3 regions of the Peribacillus sp. TH16 genome follow, and region 1 is predicted to be linked to each of the others. Evidence: riboswitches for the same ligand, from Rfam matches in the RefSeq annotation. Region 1 holds a riboswitch; each other region holds the start of a gene.
What was found. Region 1 has a riboswitch for preQ1 ahead of queC (7-cyano-7-deazaguanine synthase QueC). Riboswitches for the same ligand answer to the same signal wherever they lie in the genome.

Region 1 (7,032 bases):
TTTGGAAGATTAGTTGATAGTCAGGCTGTACAGCCATACATTCACAAACTAGTGCTTCTGTTCCTAAATCGGCAACTTCTTTAACTACACGGCGTTGCTCTCCAATATTCGGTCCCTCTGGACGGCGTTTAATCGGTTTTTCTTTGTCCGTAAACCAATAGATCATTCTTGCTGATGTTCCGGTTGTTTTACCTACTGTTTTGTACTTAGCTTCCTGAATCACACCTGTAATTAGACGCGTTACAGTCGATTTCCCTCGAATCCCATTCACATTCACACGTACCGGGATGGAGTCGAGACGCTTCTGATGGCGTTTTTGTTCGAAAATGCCATAGCCAAGCAAAAAGATCGCACAAATAAATATTGGTGCCATTTTTTAACCTCTCTTTTTTTCAAATATTTGAATTACTGAATACACACTACATGATTTTAAACTTAAGAAGCAAGGGTCAAAAATTCTATCGCAATATAGTTATTATTGTATTTTACAAATAAATGTATATATAAGTGTAATAGTATCTAAATGATTAAATGTTTTATGAGACCAAAGATATGGGTGGAAATCCAGTAAAACCTTGGTTTATTTACACTAAAATATGGAAAGTGTAAATAAATACTCATTTTGAATAGCATAAAAATAGTTTCGTGAGTATTTGAACCCAATTCTTAATGGCTATATTTGTATAATTAATTGTTTCTGAAAGTGAGGTTTATTACAGTTTAATAATTGTTTATACCCATTTATTTGACTTCTACGTAACAATAATCATGCATTTGTCATTCTATGTAAGAGATTGCATCTATCGACTCAAATAGTTGTACTCTTTTGAATATGAACAAAGATGAGTAAAAGAACACCCCTCTTTTTTTTATGATTTTCGGTTTTTTAGATGAGAAATACCCATGGGGCTATAGTGTGACTTCTTTCTTTGAAATGAAATAAACTAAATTCAAGCAAATTTTTTTGGAAAAATGCCTAGTTTCTTCTATTAATATAGTGTAAATAGAAGAATGAAAAGAAAAAAAGCTCAGAAGGATATCTGAGCTTTCCGTTTGTATTTTTTAGAATAATAGAATGGGTAAGAAATCTCCGCTAGTTATGGAGTATTCGTAATTTGTGGGAAAGGAGCCACGACGAAAGTAGCTGATTCTGGATTAATTAAGGTTAACTGGATTTCTTTCTGTCAGAAATCTCAGGATTGGAGTCCTTTTTACCACCATCAATAACATAAAGCTTAGGAGCTAATCTCGCTTTTTTTCCTTGTTTTTCAGAATTCATCTTCATATAATTTTCGTATTCTTTGCGAAAGAACTCGTCCGTTTCTCGTTCTAGGGCTTTCCGTTCGTTAAACTCTGCTATGAATTTGAAAAAACGTTTCATATGAATTCCTCCTTTTGGGGTTAAAAAAGTCTTAGTTTAATAGTAACATAGGTTTGGTGAAACTTAGCCCTTTTTTACAATAATGGAGAGAAAAGTACGTTTTATTAGTTATTTGGTTGTGTTTTATTCACTCTTGAAAGAATAATACTAAAGAACCTTCTTGAGAAGAAGTTCCTATGCAATTGGTTGAAATGGATGCTTGGATCATGAGCGTTTGATACTGGAACTTGCCAGTAAGTAGGTGAAGTGGAAGTAGATGATACTATTAATTTTAGTGGTAAAAAAATATTCCTGTAGTTATATATATTATACACTAAATATTCTGAAAATAAATCAAAATGTTTTTTGATACGTGCCTGAATCCATTTGTTTTTTATTAATGTGTCTAGTAATATATTCCCCAAATTAACGAAAACGAAACACATTCTATAAAAGAGACATTAGGGAAATAGAAGGTGGGAAAAGAAAAGAAAAAAAGCAATTTCCCGCGTGCAACACGCAGGAAATTGCTAGTATCATAATTGGAACTTTTTAACCTGGTCAGTTAGCTGCTCAGCAGCAGAGGCGAGCTCACGGGCATGATTAGTGATTTCATCCATCGAAGAGCTGGATTGCTGGGCGGAGGCGGAGACTTGTTCAATACCTGCCGCAGACTCTTCAGACACGGCTGCGATGTCTTCGATAGCTTGATTGATTTTTATACTATTGGTAGTGATATAGTTTAAGTCATTTGTAATATGCTGTACTTTTGTACCCATGTTCCCGACTGAATTATTAATTGTTTCAAATGTTTGGCCGGTGAGGGTAATCTGTCTCGTACCTGCATCTACCTGTGTGTATCCATCTTCTAAAGAGTGGACGACGGTTTTTGAACCAGTTTGGATAGCTGTGACAATATTTGTGATATCCCCAACTGAATGTGTGACCTCTTCTGCGAGTTTTCGTACTTCTTCTGCAACGACGGCGAAGCCCTTTCCATGTTCGCCGGCTCGTGCAGCTTCTATAGCCGCATTTAAGGCCAATAAATTGGTTTGATTGGAAATATCCTTGATGACCTGTACAAGCTGTGAGATTTCCTTTGATTGTGAGTCAAGTCCTTTCACTTGTTCGACAGCATTTTTGACAATCTCATCAATCATTTTCATTTGTTGGACCGAGTTACGCATTAATATGATTCCTTCCTTGGTCAAGGATAGAATCTCGGTGGAGCTTTGGGAAACTTCTTCCCCGCAAGAATAGGCCTGCTGGATCTTTCTGGTGAACTCTTCCATCATATGGACCATATCAGCTGCTCGGTGGGCTTGAGACTCTGAACCTTCCGATAGCTCGAACATGGTAGTCGCAATCTGTCTGCTGCCTTGTTGGACCTCATTTGCTGATTGAGTTAAGTCTTCGCTTTGGTTCGAAACGGATTCAGATACAACTAGCATTTTTTCGATAGTATCACTAAGGTTTTTCTGCATCTGGTTGGAGGACAGAGTTAATTCTCCAATTTCATCATTTGATTTTTGCTCTAAAGGTTCATGGTTCAGCTCACCTTTCGCCACTACTTTCATTCTGTCCCTAATTTTAAGGAGAGGTTTTGTAATAATATTGGCTGTTACAAGCGCAAGCAGAAGGCCTATGATGACAGCGGCAATGGATATAATGATACTAGTCGTTTTAACTGATTCTCCACTTGCGATGACGATTTCTCCGGAAGCGACAATTGATTTCTCGCGTTCGGAAGCTAGCTCCCTAAACCCATCCATCAATTCATTGCTTATTGGTGCAACTTCATCCTTTAGTATTTCTTTAGCGCGTTCTTCATTTCCTTGATCATATTGTGTAAATACGCGGTCAATAATAATCGTTCTCCAATCCACGCTTTTCTGAATCAATTCCTTCATTTTGTCAGAATCACTTAGGGATAAAAGATCCTCCTGAATGACTTTGCTTTCTTCGGTATATTTTAAGAACCTCTCTTTATTACTTTCGTCGCCAAATAGAATATAGCCTCTCGCGAGTGCGCTTCTTTGTGCAAGATTATTGAGTAGTTGTTCTTCATCAATAAGAACCGGTAATTCATGTTTAATAATATCTTTGGAATGCACAAGTGACTTATTGCTACTATAGATATTAAATGCTCCTAAGATGATACACAAAGATATAATGAGTGAAAATGCCACCAATATCTTTCCTTTAATACTTCTCACGTTAATGGACCCCTTTTGCTATATTTTTTGTTTACCCTTTTTTATCGGAAAAATAATAGGATATTTAAGGAGGTAAGGGAAGATATGTTGTATAACAAACTTTATCATTCGGTCTTATAATCAGTTTGATATAAACTTCTTGATTTCTTTTCATATTCAAGTTACTATTAATTTGGAAAATTATAATATTCCGCTAGGCGGAAGAGGTTCTAGCTACCCTCTCAAAAAAACTAAGGAGAAACAGTACTCTATTCTTAGGGTGCTGTTTTTTTCCGTAAAAAGGAGTTTTATAGAAATGATGAAGAAGGAAAAGGCAGTGGTTGTGTTTAGCGGGGGACAGGATAGTACGACGTGTTTGTTCTGGGCAATGGAGCGATTTGAGAAAGTAGAAGCGGTTACGTTTGATTATAATCAGCGGCACAGCTTGGAAATCGAATGCGCGCAAAAGATTGCTAAGGAACTGGGCATTACCCATCATATTCTGGATATGTCGCTGTTGAACCAACTAGCGCCGAATGCGTTAACGCGAAGTGATATCGCAGTAGAGGACGGAGAAGACGGGGAACTGCCGTCAACGTTTGTACCAGGGCGGAATTTGCTGTTCCTTTCGTTTGCCGGTGTATTGGCAAGCCAAATTGGGGCTAAGCATATTGTCACTGGTGTCTGCGAGACGGATTTCAGCGGATATCCAGACTGTCGCGATGTATTCATTAAATCGTTGAACGTGACCTTGAATTTGTCGATGGACCAGTCATTTGTGATTGATACGCCGCTTATGTGGCTGAATAAAGAGGAAACATGGGAGCTTGCGGATCAGCTTGGCGCATTTGATTTCGTCCGTGAGAAGACTCTGACTTGTTATAACGGGATTATATCCGACGGCTGTGGTGAGTGTCCGGCATGTAAGCTTCGGAAAAAAGGGTTGGATGACTATGTAAGCAGACGGCAGGTGCTTAAATAATGTACGGTTTTACTATCGTGGATAAGCTTCAAAAAATAGATAAAGATATTCAGCGGAATCAATTAAACTACTCAAGTAAGCGGGTCATGGTCAGCAAGGAATTCACCTTTGATGCCGCGCACCATCTTCATGACTATGAAGGCAAATGCAAGAACTTGCATGGCCACACGTATAGGGTCATTTTCGGATTGAGCGGATATACGGATTCACGCGGTTTGATGATAGATTTTGGTGACATCAAAGAAATTTGGAAAAATGAGATTGAAATACACCTTGATCATCGTTATTTGAATGAAACATTGCCGCTCATGAATACAACAGCTGAAAATATGGTTGTCTGGATTTATGAAAAAATGGCCGAAGCCCTTTTAACCAAGAATTATGAGGGTGCTAGAGTCGAATTTGTTCGTCTATATGAAACTCCGACGAGTTATGCTGAAGCTAGACGGGAGTGGATGGAAAGTGAGTAAGCTGCCTGTTATGGAAATCTTCGGCCCGACAATACAAGGGGAGGGCATGGTCATCGGACAAAAGACCATGTTTGTTCGGACGGCAGGATGCGATTATTCTTGTGCCTGGTGTGATTCCGCGTTTACTTGGGACGGGACTGGTAAGGAAGATACAGTTCAAATGACTGCCGAAGATATATGGGATGAGCTGAAGCGAATTGGCGGTGAGGGCTTTTCCTTCGTTACAATATCAGGTGGAAATCCAGCACTGCTGAAAAATCTAGATGGCTTGATAGCAATTTTAAAAGATAATGGAATGAAAACCGGCGTGGAAACACAGGGAAGCCGTTGGCAGGATTGGTTTCTCGATATTGATGAACTGACTATTTCACCTAAGCCACCGAGTTCTAGGATGAACACGGACTTTGAGGTGCTTGATCGAATAATATCTAATCTTGCCAATCGACATCCCGATAATCATGTCTCGTTGAAGGTTGTAATCTTTGATGATGAAGATTATCAGTATGCGAAAAACGTACATTTCCGGTACCCGGATATTCCTTTTTATTTGCAGGTTGGCAATGATGACAGCAGGACGGCTAATGATCAGCAGCTGATTAGCGGACTTTTGAAAAAATATGAAGAGCTAATTGATAAAGTAATAGCTGATGATGAACTTAGAAATGTGAAAGTGCTGCCGCAGCTGCATACGTATATATGGGGAAATAAGCGGGGAGTGTAAAGGAAGAGAGTAAGAAGCAGTGTGATGCGCAAGATCAATCACACTGCTTTTTTATGCGGACAATAAACTAAATACCACTATTATACCTCCTGAATGTGTGTAGCCTTGAAAGCCGTTGTGTATTTAAGGCCATATCCTAAAAAACGATCCATTCCAATATGAGCCGTCCAAATTAAACCTACCATTAAAATTGTATCCTGGTTTAGAGAAACAGCTAGTAAAATGATGAGTATTGATATTGTATAAGTATGAAACAAGTTATAAACCTTGGCACCAATTTGATTATTGATTAGATAGGCTAACATAGAAATGTCAGGTGTTAATAGTAATAAAAGGAAAATCAACCAGCTAAATTCATTTATTGAATAGATATAAATTATCGCTATAAGAACTATAAGCCCTTCAGAATGTATTAATTTTTTCACCATATTTAAGCCTCCTAATCTTTATTAACCATTGGTCAATGTATGTGCAAAAAATTATACAATACTCTTCATAATATTTTTAACGTGAAAATTAGCTAAGCTTTTTACATCTTGATATGAAAGTTGTGTATTAATATAAAATGTTATAAAGCCGTGGAGCGAAAGGAAAATAGACCATATTGATGCAGGGTTTAGTTTATTTTCTGTAAGGTCAGTCAGAGAACTGATTAGTTTTTCATATGTTTTATTAGAATCAAGTTGAAGTAAATGTTGAATTTCTTTTTCTTTAGATAAAAACATGATTGCATAATGATTTTGCTGGGTTAACCCAAACTCTATAAAGCATAGTAATATCTTCTCTATTTTTTGAGAAGCATTATTTTCAGTTAGGATGATATCATCTATTTTATTATTCAATAGAGAAAAATCCGTTTTTACCAAACTATAAAATATTTCGGCCTTATTTTTAAAATGATAATAAATGGCGCCATGACTACAATCTAATGTTTTAGCTAATTGCCGCATTGAAACTTTTGAATACCCAACGGATGCAAAAAGTTTCCGGGCTTCATTCAATACCATTTCCTTAGATAATTCTATTCCTTCTGATTTCCTTGGCGACATAGTATCACCTCCATATTTATTGACCAGTGGTTAATAACATCATATAGCATTGTTTTTCAATTGTCAAATATTAGAATAAAATGATTTGACAGGAGCTGCTCCAATCCACATATGTAGTAACAAAATTCGAAACATCAGCCATAAGTCTAATTATTAATAAAGTATTTACTGAATTCGTTTTAGAAATAGGTAATGTGGAAACTTCTTGATTTCCATTCGTTTTCAAGCTACGATAAATTAGGAAAAAGATAATCC
Region 2 (7,032 bases), on a different contig from region 1:
TTTAATCCCTGGTACTGTATTTGCCGTACTTGCTGGTTTCACGTACTGGTGGCCAAAAATGTTTGGTTTCATGTTGAGCGAAAAAATTGGGAAATGGTCGTTCTGGTTCATTACAATCAGCTTTAATGTAACATTCTTCCCGATGTTCATCACTGGTTTGGATGGGCAAGCACGTCGTATGTATACGTACTCTGAATCAACAGGCTATGGTCCATTGAATATGCTCTCTTTCGTTGGAGCGATTGGCTTAGCAATAGGGTTCGCGCTTATTGTGTACAACATCTATTGGAGTACTCGTTATGCATCAAGAAATATTTCAAACGATCCATGGGATGCACGTTCTCTAGAGTGGGCTACTCATACACCAATACCAGAATATAACTTTGCAATTGTGCCTACAGTTGATTCTACAGAAGCATTCTGGGATTCTAAGAAAAAGGGCTTTAAATTATTTGGCGGTAAAGTAGAAAAGATTCATATGCCAAATAACAGTGGCGTGCCGTTTATCATGAGCTGTATCTTCTTCGTTTGGGGCTTTGCAATGGTATTCAGCATGTGGATCATTGCAATCATTGCAACACTTGGTATCTTTGCTTGTATGGCTCACCGTTCATTCGAAAAAGATCACGGACGTTATATCTCCGTTGAAGAGATTGAAGAAACTGAAAATAAATTGCGAGGTGCTAAGTAATGAAAATAGATAACTCGCTGCCACTAGAATATAGCACGGAAGAAAATCGCTTAAAGATTTTTGGGTTCTGGATTTTCCTAGGAGCAGAAATAGCTCTTTTCGCTACACTGTTCGCCACTTATTTTGTATTAGTTAACGGTACTGGAAATGGTCCAACAGGGGAACACCTTTTTAAAGTACCAACCCTAATGCTTCAAACAATTTTTCTTTTAACTAGTAGTTTTACCATTGGACTTGGAATCAATGCAATGAGACTTGGTAGTAAGAAAGCGATGCTTAGTTTCTTCGTTATTACTCTAATTCTTGGTTTAGGCTTTTTGGGAGTCGAAATCTATGAATTCGTGGAGTATGTACATGAAGGAGCAACGATTCAAACAAGTGCTTTCTTATCTAGTTTGTTTACGTTACTAGGTACGCATGGAGCTCACGTTACACTTGGTTTATTCTGGGGAACATTCATCATTCTGCAGGTTAAAAAACGCGGTCTGATTCCAGAAACAGCAAACAAAGCTTTCATCTTTTCTCTTTACTGGCATTTCTTAGACGTTGTCTGGATTTTCATCTTCAGTTTCGTCTACCTGAAAGGAATGATGTAATATGAAACAATTATTCCCACGGGGCCAAGTTATGGGATTTGCCTTTTCACTAATCCTGACTTTGGTTGCACTATCAGTTATAGTGTTTGATCTCTCACTTAAAATGGCAATGATCATCCTACTTGTTACAGCCTTCATGCAAGCAGCACTTCAATTGGTAATGTTCATGCATGCAGGAGAGTCTGAGGATAAAGCATCGATTTACACAAACGTTTATTACGGATTGTTTGTTGCATTGGTTACAATTTTCGGTACAATGCTAACAATGATTTGGGGATATCAATAATCCATTCCTACAAAACTGGGCGTCTTGATGACGCCCAGTTTTTTTGTATTTAATTATAGTAAGTTTTGGAATTTATATATCATTCTATTCACTTCATCATAGAAATTTGTATTGTTATGAAGGATGAAGATGAACCAATTAAGTTTAGTATAACCATTTCAGAATGTTTTATTTACAGGGAATGGTAGAAAATATGGGTAAGAAGATAGGAGCTAGATTCGTTATACACAAGAATTCCTTGAAAATTCGAGGAATCTTCAAAAAAAAACATCTTTTTTCATAATAATTTAAATAATAAATGTTGAGTTTTTACCCTGATCATTGCTCATTATTTCTAGGACGAGATAGCGGCCCCTTTATTGGGTCTTTTACTGTTTGATCGGATTATCGACGGGCTTACCTTAGATTCATTTGGAGGAGAGGGTAATGGTAATGCCTTTAATAATTCTTCCGGGTTTTGAAGAGAATAATAATCATCCTTTTATATAAAAAAGAAAGCAACAAGCCGTTAAAATAATTTAGTGGCTTCTATAATTTCCTTAATTTCTACTATACTGTGTACGTTTTAGACTGGTTAAGCATTAATCTACGTCTTCGTATCTTTAGTGCCCTTCTTCAAGAACCCGTTTGTTTAAGTACAACGTTTCACAATAAGTGAAACGTTAATAGAACGGTCACATCTTCAAAGAAATACTGTCCGCCCCCTTTGATATAATAAGGGATATAATAATTAATTTAGAACTTAGCGGAGATGATGAAATATGACATTGCCTGTTTTGATTTTAACAATTCTCATAAGCTTGGTTAAGCTATTAGTTACCTGTCTTCCAACCGATGCAGTGAATTGGATTATAAGCAAATTTAAACTGCATTCAGAACTTAGTGACGCGAATTGCATCGTAACCTTTGACGGAAAACGCTTGGAAGGTGAAGATAAAATTCAAGTTATTAATTATTTTAATGAAGCTAAATTTTTGAAAAAAAATCATATATTTCCAGGGAACGAGCAATTGTTTTTACATCCAGAAAACAGTGGGACCCCATTAGTCATTGATACTAAAAGAGGCAAAAAGGATGTTAGGTTACTTGTGTACATTTACAACGACCACGTGGATGTAGTCAAACAGTACAAGAAGAAGTTAGTTGCGTATAGTTTGCTTTCCGATAGCCTGCAAGAACGTTCTATGCCAGTAATAAGGGATTTTGTTTAAAAGGAACATAAAAAAAGACGGTCTTTAAAAAGACTGTCTTTTTTTCTAAAATTATTTATTGTGTAATCCATTTTTTTATTCGATGGTAAAAGTTATAGTTAATAAAGCCCTGTTCATTTAGGGACCTTTCTTTCCTTCTTTATTGAAAATACTAAAAATTACTAGTTATTCAGATTGAGTGTAAAAGCGTTCACAAACTGACGTCTTTATATTAGTATCATATGGAAAAAATAATTAAAAGTGGGGGGATTGAAATCGAGGGGTTCTTCGAATAGAAAAAATTCAAAAAAATGCATTAGGATAATAAAACAATAGAAGTACATAAATAAAACAGTATTGAAAAGGGTTAATTTGTTTATTAGTATAAGTGCATGTAAAAAGTAATTTAGGTAAATTACATCTGAAAAGGTAATAAAAAAAGCAGGTTTCTAAAACGAAGCCTGCTTTTTTATGCTTTCCATTGTTTTTCCACTTGATGAAGGGCTTGTTGTAAAATTTCTTCTTGATTAGTACCTGGTTTAGTAAGGACGTTAGTTTGATAAGATTTTCCTTGGAAATCAACTGTTACTGTAACTTTTACCATTATGCATCTTTCCTTTCTTAATTCAGTATTAAATGGGAGTATTGTACGTACTTCTTTTATTCCCAAAGATGAATATTTTTCAAACATTTCGAAAGCAATGAATGTGAAGATTTAATATTCATAATTATCTGATATTTAAAAAGAAATGTCAACACTTTTTGGGGCCAGACCCCATTTCCCGAGATTTTGTATGTGCATAAAGATTGTTGTATCAGTGTTAAAGGTTTGTTGTGTAGGGGTCAGACCCTATTTCCCAAATAAAAACAACCTGGCTAGTTTGCATAACAGGCAGGTTGTTTTAGAAAATTTATTATTCAAATTTTGGTTAAGATAATTCCGATTAAGGCTGCAAATACGCCGGCAATTTGATAGGATTTTAGTTTTTCTTTGAATAAATAACATCCAGCAAATACGACCACTAAACAATTTAGGCTGACGACAGGGAAAATGATGCTTGCGATGCCGCTATTCAACGCAAAGAAATAACATCCATAGGCTATGATGCTTAAAAAACCTACTAAGGAACCAATTTTAACTTCTTGTAGCTTGATTTTTTCATTCTTAAAGGCCAAAGCCGAAAGAAGATAAAGAGTTCCGCCCCCATACATTGATACTAGAATATCAAGGGAGTTTAAATGAAGACGTGTTGATGTCGTCATTAAGATGCCGAGCACACCAAAAGATAAAATGGAAAATAAAGTGTGCATAATCCAAGGTAAATATTGATGATTACCTTTAGCATTAGGTGTATACTGAATGACTAAGGTAGCGAGAAGCATGCAGGCTATTCCACTCCACTGCAAGGAAGAAATATGTTCGTGAAAAATTAATGCTGCACAGAGAATGGGGAATATTGCATTCGCTGCAATTAGTGGAGATGTCAAACTTGCCGGACCTTTTTCAAAGGCGCTTGCCATCTGGATATTTCCATTAGTGTTCAGTACACCAATTGCTGCACCTAGCATGATAGAAAGCAAGTTCAGGTTCAAACCATCCACAAGTACTCCATAAATTATGGACAAAATAAAAGCTACAAAATAAAAGAAAAATTGGATATGTACCTTTGAGTAACCCTTTCCGCTACTCCATTTAAAAATGCTGTTATTGATTCCGAAACACAAACTGGTGATGAGTGCTGCAAAGATCCACATTACTTTAATCTCTTCCTTCATGTAGGATAAACTTCTTCTACATTTTAAGCTGAATACATGTAGGAATCAAACTAAATTAAAAAAGTATGATTGACAGATTAGATATTTTTTTCTATATTTACTATGACAATTTTAAAATATTTCCCGAAAAACGGGAGAGGTTCATAGCATCACCCTCTTAAAAAAACTATGGCTTTGATATTTTTCGCGAATCAACCATATCTTTGAGGAGATATGGTTTTTGTTATATAGAGGCCCACTTTATGAATCTCCCTGTGAAACGTGGAAGAGGAGGACTTTTTATGTCTGGAAGAAAAGAAGAAGAATTAAAAAAAGATATCACATTACTTGGGAATCAAGGCACAAAATATACATTCGACTATGCGCCTGAAATTTTGGAGTCGTTCGATAACAAGCATCCGAACCGGGATTACTTTGTCAAGTTCAATTGTCCGGAGTTTACTAGCCTATGTCCAATTACTGGCCAGCCGGACTTTGCAACCATTTACATTAGCTATATTCCTAGTGTGAAGATGGTCGAAAGCAAGTCTTTGAAGCTTTATTTGTTCAGCTTCCGCAACCATGGTGATTTCCACGAAGATTGCATGAACATCATCATGAACGATTTAATCGAGTTGATGGATCCGAAATATATTGAAGTCTGGGGCAAGTTCACACCTAGGGGCGGAATTTCTATTGATCCATACACAAACTACGGGAAACCAGGGACGAAGTTTGAGGAAATGGCGAATTTCCGCTTGATGAATCACGACTTGTATCCGGAAACTGTAGATAATCGCTAAACATTAGAGGAGCCTCTTATGCGGTTGGAGCCCCTCCGGTCATTTTTCAAAAATGACTGTTACGAAGCCTATTGTCTGGCAGACGCAATGTACCTATCACCGAATGCAGAAGAAGAGGATCTTCATTCTGTAATCAAAGCTCATTAAGAATGGTGCTCTTAGGCAGTTATCGCCAGTTACTAGGTTAGGGAAAAGTACAGAAAAACACAGCTACACAGGATGAATCCTATCGAGGGATTCACTGATTCTAAGATATTTAATTTAACCCGTCAAAACAGAATCTAGGTATTTTGTTTTGACGTTTTTTTTTGTAAATGAACCGTATAAAATGTGAAAAGTGCTACAAAGAAGAGTGATTATTATACGTTTTTCTGCATCCTCATTCAATAATTTTATCGACTTTGTCTTTATTGAAAACACAAATGTCCTTGTGAAACGGAATTAACTCTTGATTGTTTTGTCAAAACACGTAATAATAGGGAGAGTTGATTTTGACAGAATATTTTTAAAAATAGGGGATGTCGGGATGAAAGTTGCGAAGTTTGGCGGGAGTTCACTTGCGTCAGGTGAACAGTTAAAAAAAGTATTCGAAATTGTGGTTTCTGATCCAGAGAGGAAGATTGTTGTTGTTTCGGCTCCAGGGAAACGCAATTCCGATGATATAAAGGTGACGGATTTATTGATTGAAGTTGCCGAACAGCAACTGCGCGGTGAGAATGGCCAGCTCTTGATAGAAGATGTGGTCACTCGGTATGCGAGTATTGCTGAAGAATTAGATATTTCAGAGGATGTCATTAAAGAGATTCGTGAAGATTTGCACACGTTGTTACGTGCAGATCAAAATAATCCGAAGCGTTATATGGATGCTTTAAAGGCAAGCGGTGAAGATAATAATGCGAAGCTGGTTGCGGCTTATTTTCAAAGCCGTGGGGTAGAGGCGCAGTATATGGATCCGAAGAAAGCTGGCTTGATTGTAAAGGATGAAGATGGATACACTAAAGTGCTGCCCGAATCATATGAGCGGTTATATGCTCTACGTGATGAGCCGGGAATTGTAGTATTCCCAGGGTTCTTCGGTTACACGTTAGATGGCGATGTTTTAACGTTCTCAAGGAGTGGTTCGGATATTACGGGTTCGATTCTTGCCAATGGGGTTAAGGCCGAATTGTATGAGAATTTTACAGATGTGGATGCCGTTTTCGCTGTGAATCCAAACGTGGTTTCCAATCCAAAGGGGATCCGAGAGTTAACGTATCGCGAAATGCGTGAGCTTTCTTATGCTGGTTTCTCGGTGTTCCATGACGAGGCTTTAATTCCTGCATTTCGTGCCGGAATTCCTGTTCATATCCAAAACACGAATAACCCAGCGGCTCAGGGGACGCGTATTGTGAGCACACGCGATAATACGAATGGCCCGGTTATTGGGATTGCGAGTGACAAAGGGTTTTGCAGTATTTACATTAGTAAATACTTGATGAACCGTGAAGTCGGATTTGGACGCAAACTGCTTCATATCCTTGAAGATTACGGGGTTTCATATGAGCATATTCCATCCGGTATTGATGATGTGACGCTTATACTAAGGCAGGATCAAATGACAGAGGAAGCTGAGAAGAAGATCGTTTCGCGCATTAAGCAGGAGCTTCATGCTGATGAAGTGATTGTGGAACATAACCTTGCGTTAATTATGGTTGTCGGGGAAGGCATGCGT
Region 3 (7,032 bases), on a different contig from region 1:
AAATCCAATAACAGAGGTAGCCAGATGATGCCGATGGATAATCAATCAACAGAATCCATCCCATTTTTGGGGAAAATAAAGAAATTCGTTCTCTCTCTTTTTTAATATTACCAAGGGACTGTTTCAAAAAATTTGAAGGGGGTCTTTTTTTAGACTACAAAAAAGGACAAGATTTAATAGGCTTGTCCTGAAATTTATATTGGTAAAACAATTTTGACTTCGGTTCCATGATTTAGCTCGCTGTTAAAACGAACCTTTCCTCTGTGCGCCTCAATAATTCGGCAGCTAACGGTCAATCCTAGACCCGTTCCTCTTTCTTTAGATGAATAAAAAGGTTCTCCTAGATGTTTCAAACGATTTTTTTCGATTCCACTTCCATTATCCCTGATGGTTATGGAAAGGGTATTGTCTATTTGCTCGAAATCAATCCAAATGTGATCGGCGGAGGCCTCCATAGAGTTCTTAATCATGTTTATAAACACTTGTTTGAGCTGATTTGCCTCACATGAAAGAAGCGGGATTTCATTTTTTACATCTATCGATATTTTTGTAGAATATGAGTCTGCCTCTGGTTTAAGCAAGGTTTTGACTTCATCCATCAGTCCAATAATTTGGTGTTTACTGAATGGGAGTTCCTGAGGTTTTGCAAGAACAAGTAATTCGCTTACAATCAGATTGATTCGGTCTAATTCACTGAGCATAATAGTGTAGTATTGTTCAAAGGGGTGGTCGCTCTTTTTAAGTAACTGGACGAATCCTTTTAAAGAAGTTAATGGGTTACGTACTTCGTGTGCTACACTGGCAGCAAGTTCACCGACTATTGACAACTTTTCGGTTCTTCTTAAGCGTGCTTCCGTTTCTCGGATTTGAGTTACATCTTTAGCATAGGTAATAATTCCGACTAATTCATTTCCAATAAGCATCGGGACAAATGTACATGAAAGTAAAAGAGACTCCCCGTATTTCGTGAGAAACTCTATATCTTTTCCTTTTTTTATCCCCTTTTGGTTTTCGACGACGTATTGACAGGATGTACGAATCAGTTCTTCATCTTCTGCGGAAAAGTTTAACTCAATAAAAGAGGCACCTTGGATTTCTTCTTGATGAAAGCCTGTAACTGTTTCAAACCTTGGATTGACGGTGGTAATTATTCCGGTTAAATCAAGCATCAGCATCGGATAAGGGTTGTGTTCGAACAATGATTTATAGCGCTGTTCACTCTCAAATAATTGATTTTCTGCGACAACTCTTTCAGAAATATCCCTGCCAATGACCACTAATCCTTTTCGGGAACCATCTTCAAAGAACAAAGGAACTTTGATGGTATCAAAGGTCTTATGATTGCCGTTGGGTAGCGGGATGATTTCCTCACACCGCGTAATCTCCTTTTTTATCCACGTTTCTTCATCTGAAATTTCACAGTAGATTAACGACTCTTTATAAAATTCGGAGTATTCTGCGAGCTCACTGTCTTTTTTTCCCTTATAGTCTACATGTTCCAATTGAAATAATTGCAGACCAAAGGTGTTGGATTCAAGCCATCGGCCATCTCCATCCTTGAAGTTAACGAAGTCTACCATTGAATTAATGAGCGTGCGACGACGCTGTTCCTCTTCTTTTAATTGCTTGAATTTTTCTCTTTTAGCCAAATAAAGAAATAAAATCAAGCCTATTGATAAAAGAAAAACAATTCCTTCTGCTCTTTGGAGTTGAATAAAGATCTCTTTGTTTTCAATATTAGTAGTTAAAAAGTAGTCGAACACGACTAGTGTAAGAATCCCAAATAGGATATATAGTACTAAAATGGAGCGTTTGGACATGGAGATTCTCCCTGATTTACGACATTTCAAAGGTTAAAAATACATACACATTTTAACAAACTATCAAAGAAAAATATATGCAGAATCATAAATAAAAAAACAGGAACCCTAACAGTCACCTGTTTTTCCTGAAGAAGGTTACTTTCTTTTTCTTCTTAAAGCGTTTATAGATAAGGAAAAATAGTAAGAAGAGGAAGGCGAGTACAGCTAGTGTATATTGGTTCATTTCCACAGATAGGAGACCATAAGGGATTAAGGATAGAAAGAAAAAGTATATAAGATTGCCGAGTGCGGTCGCTAATAAAAAATCCTTGAAGGTTACAGAACTGACTCCTGCTGCCAAGTTAATTAAACTTGTTGGTATGAGTGGGAATATCCTTCCGGTAAACACGTACATAAAGCCATGCTCTACAACGGATTCTTTCCATTTTGGGCCCATTTTCTTTAAGAGAGGTGCCTGAAACCAGTTCCTGGCTGCATAAAAAATGAATCCTGATGCAACGACACTTGTAACCCAACTCCATAGGTACCCATATATGAATCCAAATATCGCGACATTGATGGTTAGGAGTAAAATTAAGGGTATAATGGTAAAAGAATTTTGGACAATCATCAACACAAATGTCACAACAAAAGTAAGCAAAAGGTTTTCTGTCAATATGGTTATAACTGAATCCAAATCACTTTTCCAAACCATGGTGAACAATTCTGCATTGGAAACGATAAATATTACTATTACCAGTAGACCGATTAAGGTCAGTATTTTTTTCAAAAGGTCACCACCATTCATTCTAATAGTTTATCATCTTCAGGTTCAATGGTGAAAAAAAGAGCTTCCGCATGAAGCAGACAGCTCTTTTCCATTATAGTGGGCTAACGACGCAAAGATTCCTTTATAGCCACTTTTCAAACTGAATTCTTTTGTTCATTCCATAAATGATTGGCGCACCAATCAAGAGGACAACGCACTCACCGACAGCCGTGGTCATCCAGCTAAACCAGAAAGGTAAGCCAAAGGCAAGGTTCAGTTCAATTGCAATTAAAAACATTGTGAATGTGAAAAAGATAATCGTGGCGATCATTCGTCCTTTAATGCTTTTTATGAACCGAGATACAAAAATGACAAGCAATAAGGCGAGCACGGATTGCCCTACCCCAAAAATCAAATCATACGGCACCATCGGCGAAAAGAGCAGATTCGATATGAAAACGCCGCCCACTATGCCGTAGATATATTTTTTATTGAATACAATCAGATGATTCAACATTTCCGGTACACGAAATTGAAACATCTCAAAAGCTATTGGTTTAAACACCAATGAGACCGCCACATACAAGGCAGCCAATAACCCGTTTATCACAAGTGTACGAACATTCATTTTAATCTCTCCCTAGTTTTTTATCGTGGGATGGTTACGAACCACGGTTAGGCGTTTGCCCAATGATTAATAGTATCCCATGTAAGCTTGTTTCGTCAATTTGTAAAGAATGGTTTCAAAATAATAAGGTTTCAAGCTGTGGATGTCTCAATGATTTTGATTTATTGCAATAAAGGATGATATTATTTTTACATGTACTTCAAAGGAGTGGATATAATATGTCGATCGAGAGTGTCAAGAGCCATTTTAAAAAATGGAATCGGGAAGGCGATGTAATGGAGTTCGAAACATCGAGTGCTACGGTGATTGAAGCAGCAGAAACCATCGGTGTTATTCCAGCGCGAATTGCTAAGACTCTTTCCTTTAAGGGGGAAGGTGAGCATGCGATTTTGGTTGTTGCCGCAGGGGACGCAAAAGTGGATAATAAGAAATTTCGTCAGACGTTCGGTTTCAAGGCACGAATGCTGTCAGCTGAGGATGTGCTTGAGCAGACTGGTCATGCCATTGGAGGAGTCTGCCCGTTTGGGTTGGCAAATGACCTAGATGTTTTCCTTGATGTGTCGATGAAGCGCTTTGAGTCTTTATTCCCAGCATGCGGAAGTGCGAACTCTGCAATAGAACTTAAACTCGCTGAATTATTTGAATATTCAGGAGCAAAGGATTGGGTTGATGTTTGTAAGGCATGGGAAGAAGAGCAGAATGAGGAAGCAGCAGTAGGTAAGGCAGTTGATGGATTTTGATTTATCGTACCAAAAAGAACCACATAGAATGGAAATGAGTCCACTTGGGTGGACTTTATTTGTTGATAACGAGAGACATTACCTGTTCCCTTTTTATTACTGGGTTTTTAGTTATAAGCTTTTAACTTGTTCCGAATAGGTTTGCTCCCATTTTCTTCTGAAAAGTTGACCGCAGATGTAAATTAACGGTCTAATTAGGGGAGGTTTGTTCAACATGGCGCATAGGCAAATCGTTCAGAAAGTTCGTAAGTGGAGGGTAAAAGATGTTCAATGAAAGCTATAAAAAAAACAATAGCAGTTACCTCAGTCTTAAAACTCTTTATGAAGAAAATATCACGGTTAAGAGCATTGCCCAGGAACTTGAGTTTTGCCATAAAAACGATTTAGCACTGGGGATACAAAAAGAATTGGAAAAAAAGAATTTCGATATATTGGCGGTAGAGGATCAAGGGGAAATTATCGGATATATCGAAAGGCAAGAACTTGGTGAAGGTAAGATTGCGGAGTATTTGAAATGTTTTACACCAAGAGAATTGGTTTCGGACTCAACCCCTTTGATTCAACTTCTTCATATTTTTAAGAATAAAACGAGGGTGTTCGTGTTAGAGAATAATTCAATTAAAAAGTTGATTACCCACGCTGACCTTCAAAAGCCTCCAATCAGAATGCTGATTTTTGGATATATTACCCTTTTGGAAATGAGGATGAGCGATATCATCATGGATAAATTCGGGGATGACAGTTGGTATCCAATGATCAGCGGAGATCGTTTAGAAAAGGCTACCGAATTATATAGGAGGAGAATCGATAAAAATGAGGATATCAATTTAATAGAGTGTCTGCAAATCAGTGATAAATTCGATATCATTCATAAAGATCAGGAATTGAGGTTCTTCTTCCAAATTCCTTCTAAAAGTAAAGGAAAGAAAGATGCGAATGCCATTCGAAAATTACGGGATAAGATTTCTCATGCTAATGAACTTGGGTTGGACATGTCCTGGATAGAAATCATCGAAGTGGTGGAATCCTGTGGCCAACTGCTCGAAATCTCTGAATCCTATCGGTATGAAAAATAAAATGATGGTGAGAGACGTTTTAGGTAGACCATACTTCAAATAACTCTGCAATTTTTAAAGCAGAGCTGTAAAGCATCCTCAAGACGAACTGGAATTAAGGAGAACCAGCTACTATGCTGGTTCCTTTTTGTTTAACCCCCCTGACAGAAAAAACTGCCCATACGTGAGGCAGCTTCTTCAAATAGTTAGAACTCCGGTAGTTCATCCAGGTTATTTTCCTTTACCCCATCGGGCTCACTCCGCAATATGTCACGGCCATATTTATGGAAGACATCAACATTGGCGAGGTTGCCTGCCTTAGCTTCCGAAAGAGCGGTGGGATAGTCAAGCTCCCGCCCAGAATTTGTTTTGATGGCAATAATATTGTCATCTTCATTTTTTCGTACTGCGATAATTTCTTCTTTTCCAGTTGTATCATGTTGGTTTACTTGTGGGGTTCCCTGCTGTTTGTAGGATTCATATGCTTTTTCAAATTGGTCCATGCTTGGACACCTCCTATTTATAGGGTGAGCTATTTGGTCAGCAATATACAAACCAGGTTTCGTCCAGATTGAGCCGCATTTTTGTCAAAATGGGCCGACTTTTCGGCATTTTTTTATGAAAAGACTGTTGTCCGGGCTTTATTCTTCTGGCATGGCACTTGCATCATAAATAAGTGGAAGTGAGAAATATCCACTTAAAAAAGGGAGGAATATGAATCATGAATGTAAAACAAGGGGCAAGTACTGCGGATGCAAAAAAAATACAAGACGTTAAGACAATGAAGGCGGCGGTCGTCAATGAATTTAATCAAGAGCTTGAGATTAAAGATGTACCAATCCCTGAATTAGAATATGGTGAGATATTAGTGAAAATTAAAGCATGTGGCGTGTGTCATACCGATTTACATGCGGTACATGGTGATTGGCCGGTAAAACCGAAGCTGCCGCTTATTCCTGGACATGAGGGAGTAGGCATTATTGAGAAGGTGGCAGAAGGCGTTACTACATTAAAGGTTGGTGACCGCGTTGGGATTCCATGGCTTTACTCGGCATGTGGCGATTGTGAATACTGTCTGACTGGACGGGAAACGCTTTGCCTGGATCAATTGAATGCAGGATATTCTGTGGATGGCGGTTATGCGGAATATTGCAAAGCGCCAGCAAAATATGTGGTCAAGGTTCCTGAAGGTCTTGACTTTGCGGAAGTTTCACCGATTTTCTGTGCTGGTGTAACGACTTATAAAGCGCTTAAAGTGTCAGAAGCTAAACCTGGAGATTGGGTAGCAATCTATGGAATTGGTGGATTGGGTCATGTTGCTCTTCAATACGCGAAAGCTATGGGCTTTAATGTCATTGCCGTTGATATTCAAGATGATAAGCTTGATCTGGCTACAGAATTAGGAGCAGATTTCACGGTTAATGGTCTTAAGAGCGATCCTGTACAAGCCATTAAGGAAAAAGTTGGTGGAGTACAAGCGGCCATTTCTGTAGCGGTTACGAAAAAAGCTTTCGAACAGGCTTACAGTTCAGTTAAAAGGGGTGGAACATTGGTCGTTGTCGGATTGCCGAATGACGAACTTCCAATTCCAATTTTTGATACGGTACTAAATGGGGTGACTGTAAAAGGGTCAATCGTTGGTACAAGAAAAGATCTACAAGAAGCTGTTCAATTTGCGGCTGATGGCAAAGTAAGGACGAATATTGAAACGAGAACGCTTGATGAAATCAACGACGTGTTTCAAATGATGGAAAAGGGCGAAATCAACGGAAGAATCGTATTAACTTTAGAATAGAAATAAACAAACGAGGGGGTCCTAAAATCGGGCACCCTCGTTTGTTCTAGGTAGCTTATAAGAATTCTATAATTAGATTATGTCTGATTCTTCTCATTTAATATATATCGCAATTTTCTCATGGAGATCTGCAAACGCTTGGCCGCTTCATTTCGGTTTCCATAGGTTTTTTGAAGTGCCTGCATGACGAGTTCTTTGCCAATTGTAGATTCGAGTTGTTTGATTTCCTTAAGGATTTCCTCG

Region 2: it holds a riboswitch for preQ1, as region 1 does, so the genes downstream of both, queF (preQ(1) synthase) here and queC (7-cyano-7-deazaguanine synthase QueC) in region 1, are expected to answer to the same signal.
Region 3: it holds a riboswitch for preQ1, as region 1 does, so the genes downstream of both, JFV29_RS10960 (QueT transporter family protein) here and queC (7-cyano-7-deazaguanine synthase QueC) in region 1, are expected to answer to the same signal.

The regions. Positions count from the first base shown of each region.
Region 1 covers NZ_JAEKEM010000009.1:1,608,891-1,615,922, reverse strand. Annotated here, with positions in the region: gene pgsB (poly-gamma-glutamate synthase PgsB) at 1-373, opposite strand, end outside; gene JFV29_RS21850 (hypothetical protein) at 1,166-1,381, opposite strand; gene JFV29_RS31485 (methyl-accepting chemotaxis protein) at 1,897-3,576, opposite strand; PreQ1 riboswitch class I at 3,774-3,816, shown strand; gene queC (7-cyano-7-deazaguanine synthase QueC) at 3,875-4,537, shown strand; gene queD (6-carboxytetrahydropterin synthase QueD) at 4,537-5,007, shown strand; gene queE (7-carboxy-7-deazaguanine synthase QueE) at 5,000-5,728, shown strand; gene JFV29_RS21825 (DUF4260 domain-containing protein) at 5,809-6,156, opposite strand; gene JFV29_RS21820 (TetR/AcrR family transcriptional regulator) at 6,208-6,777, opposite strand.
Region 2 covers NZ_JAEKEM010000002.1:2,224,849-2,231,880, reverse strand. Annotated here, with positions in the region: gene qoxB (cytochrome aa3 quinol oxidase subunit I) at 1-691, shown strand, start outside; gene qoxC (cytochrome aa3 quinol oxidase subunit III) at 691-1,287, shown strand; gene qoxD (cytochrome aa3 quinol oxidase subunit IV) at 1,289-1,573, shown strand; gene JFV29_RS10710 (YfmQ family protein) at 2,335-2,784, shown strand; gene JFV29_RS10705 (BA3454 family stress response protein) at 3,233-3,367, opposite strand; gene JFV29_RS10700 (DMT family transporter) at 3,682-4,539, opposite strand; PreQ1 riboswitch class I at 4,670-4,715, shown strand; gene queF (preQ(1) synthase) at 4,821-5,321, shown strand; gene JFV29_RS10690 (aspartate kinase) at 5,848-7,032, shown strand, end outside.
Region 3 covers NZ_JAEKEM010000002.1:2,281,839-2,288,870, reverse strand. Annotated here, with positions in the region: gene JFV29_RS10975 (cadherin-like beta sandwich domain-containing protein) at 1-105, shown strand, start outside; gene JFV29_RS10970 (PAS domain-containing sensor histidine kinase) at 195-1,820, opposite strand; gene JFV29_RS10965 (TVP38/TMEM64 family protein) at 1,936-2,592, opposite strand; gene JFV29_RS10960 (QueT transporter family protein) at 2,714-3,199, opposite strand; PreQ1 riboswitch class I at 3,206-3,250, opposite strand; gene JFV29_RS10955 (YbaK/EbsC family protein) at 3,418-3,939, shown strand; gene JFV29_RS10950 (hypothetical protein) at 4,203-5,015, shown strand; gene JFV29_RS10945 (DUF3892 domain-containing protein) at 5,201-5,497, opposite strand; gene adhP (alcohol dehydrogenase AdhP) at 5,776-6,789, shown strand; gene JFV29_RS10935 (sigma-54-dependent transcriptional regulator) at 6,867-7,032, opposite strand, start outside.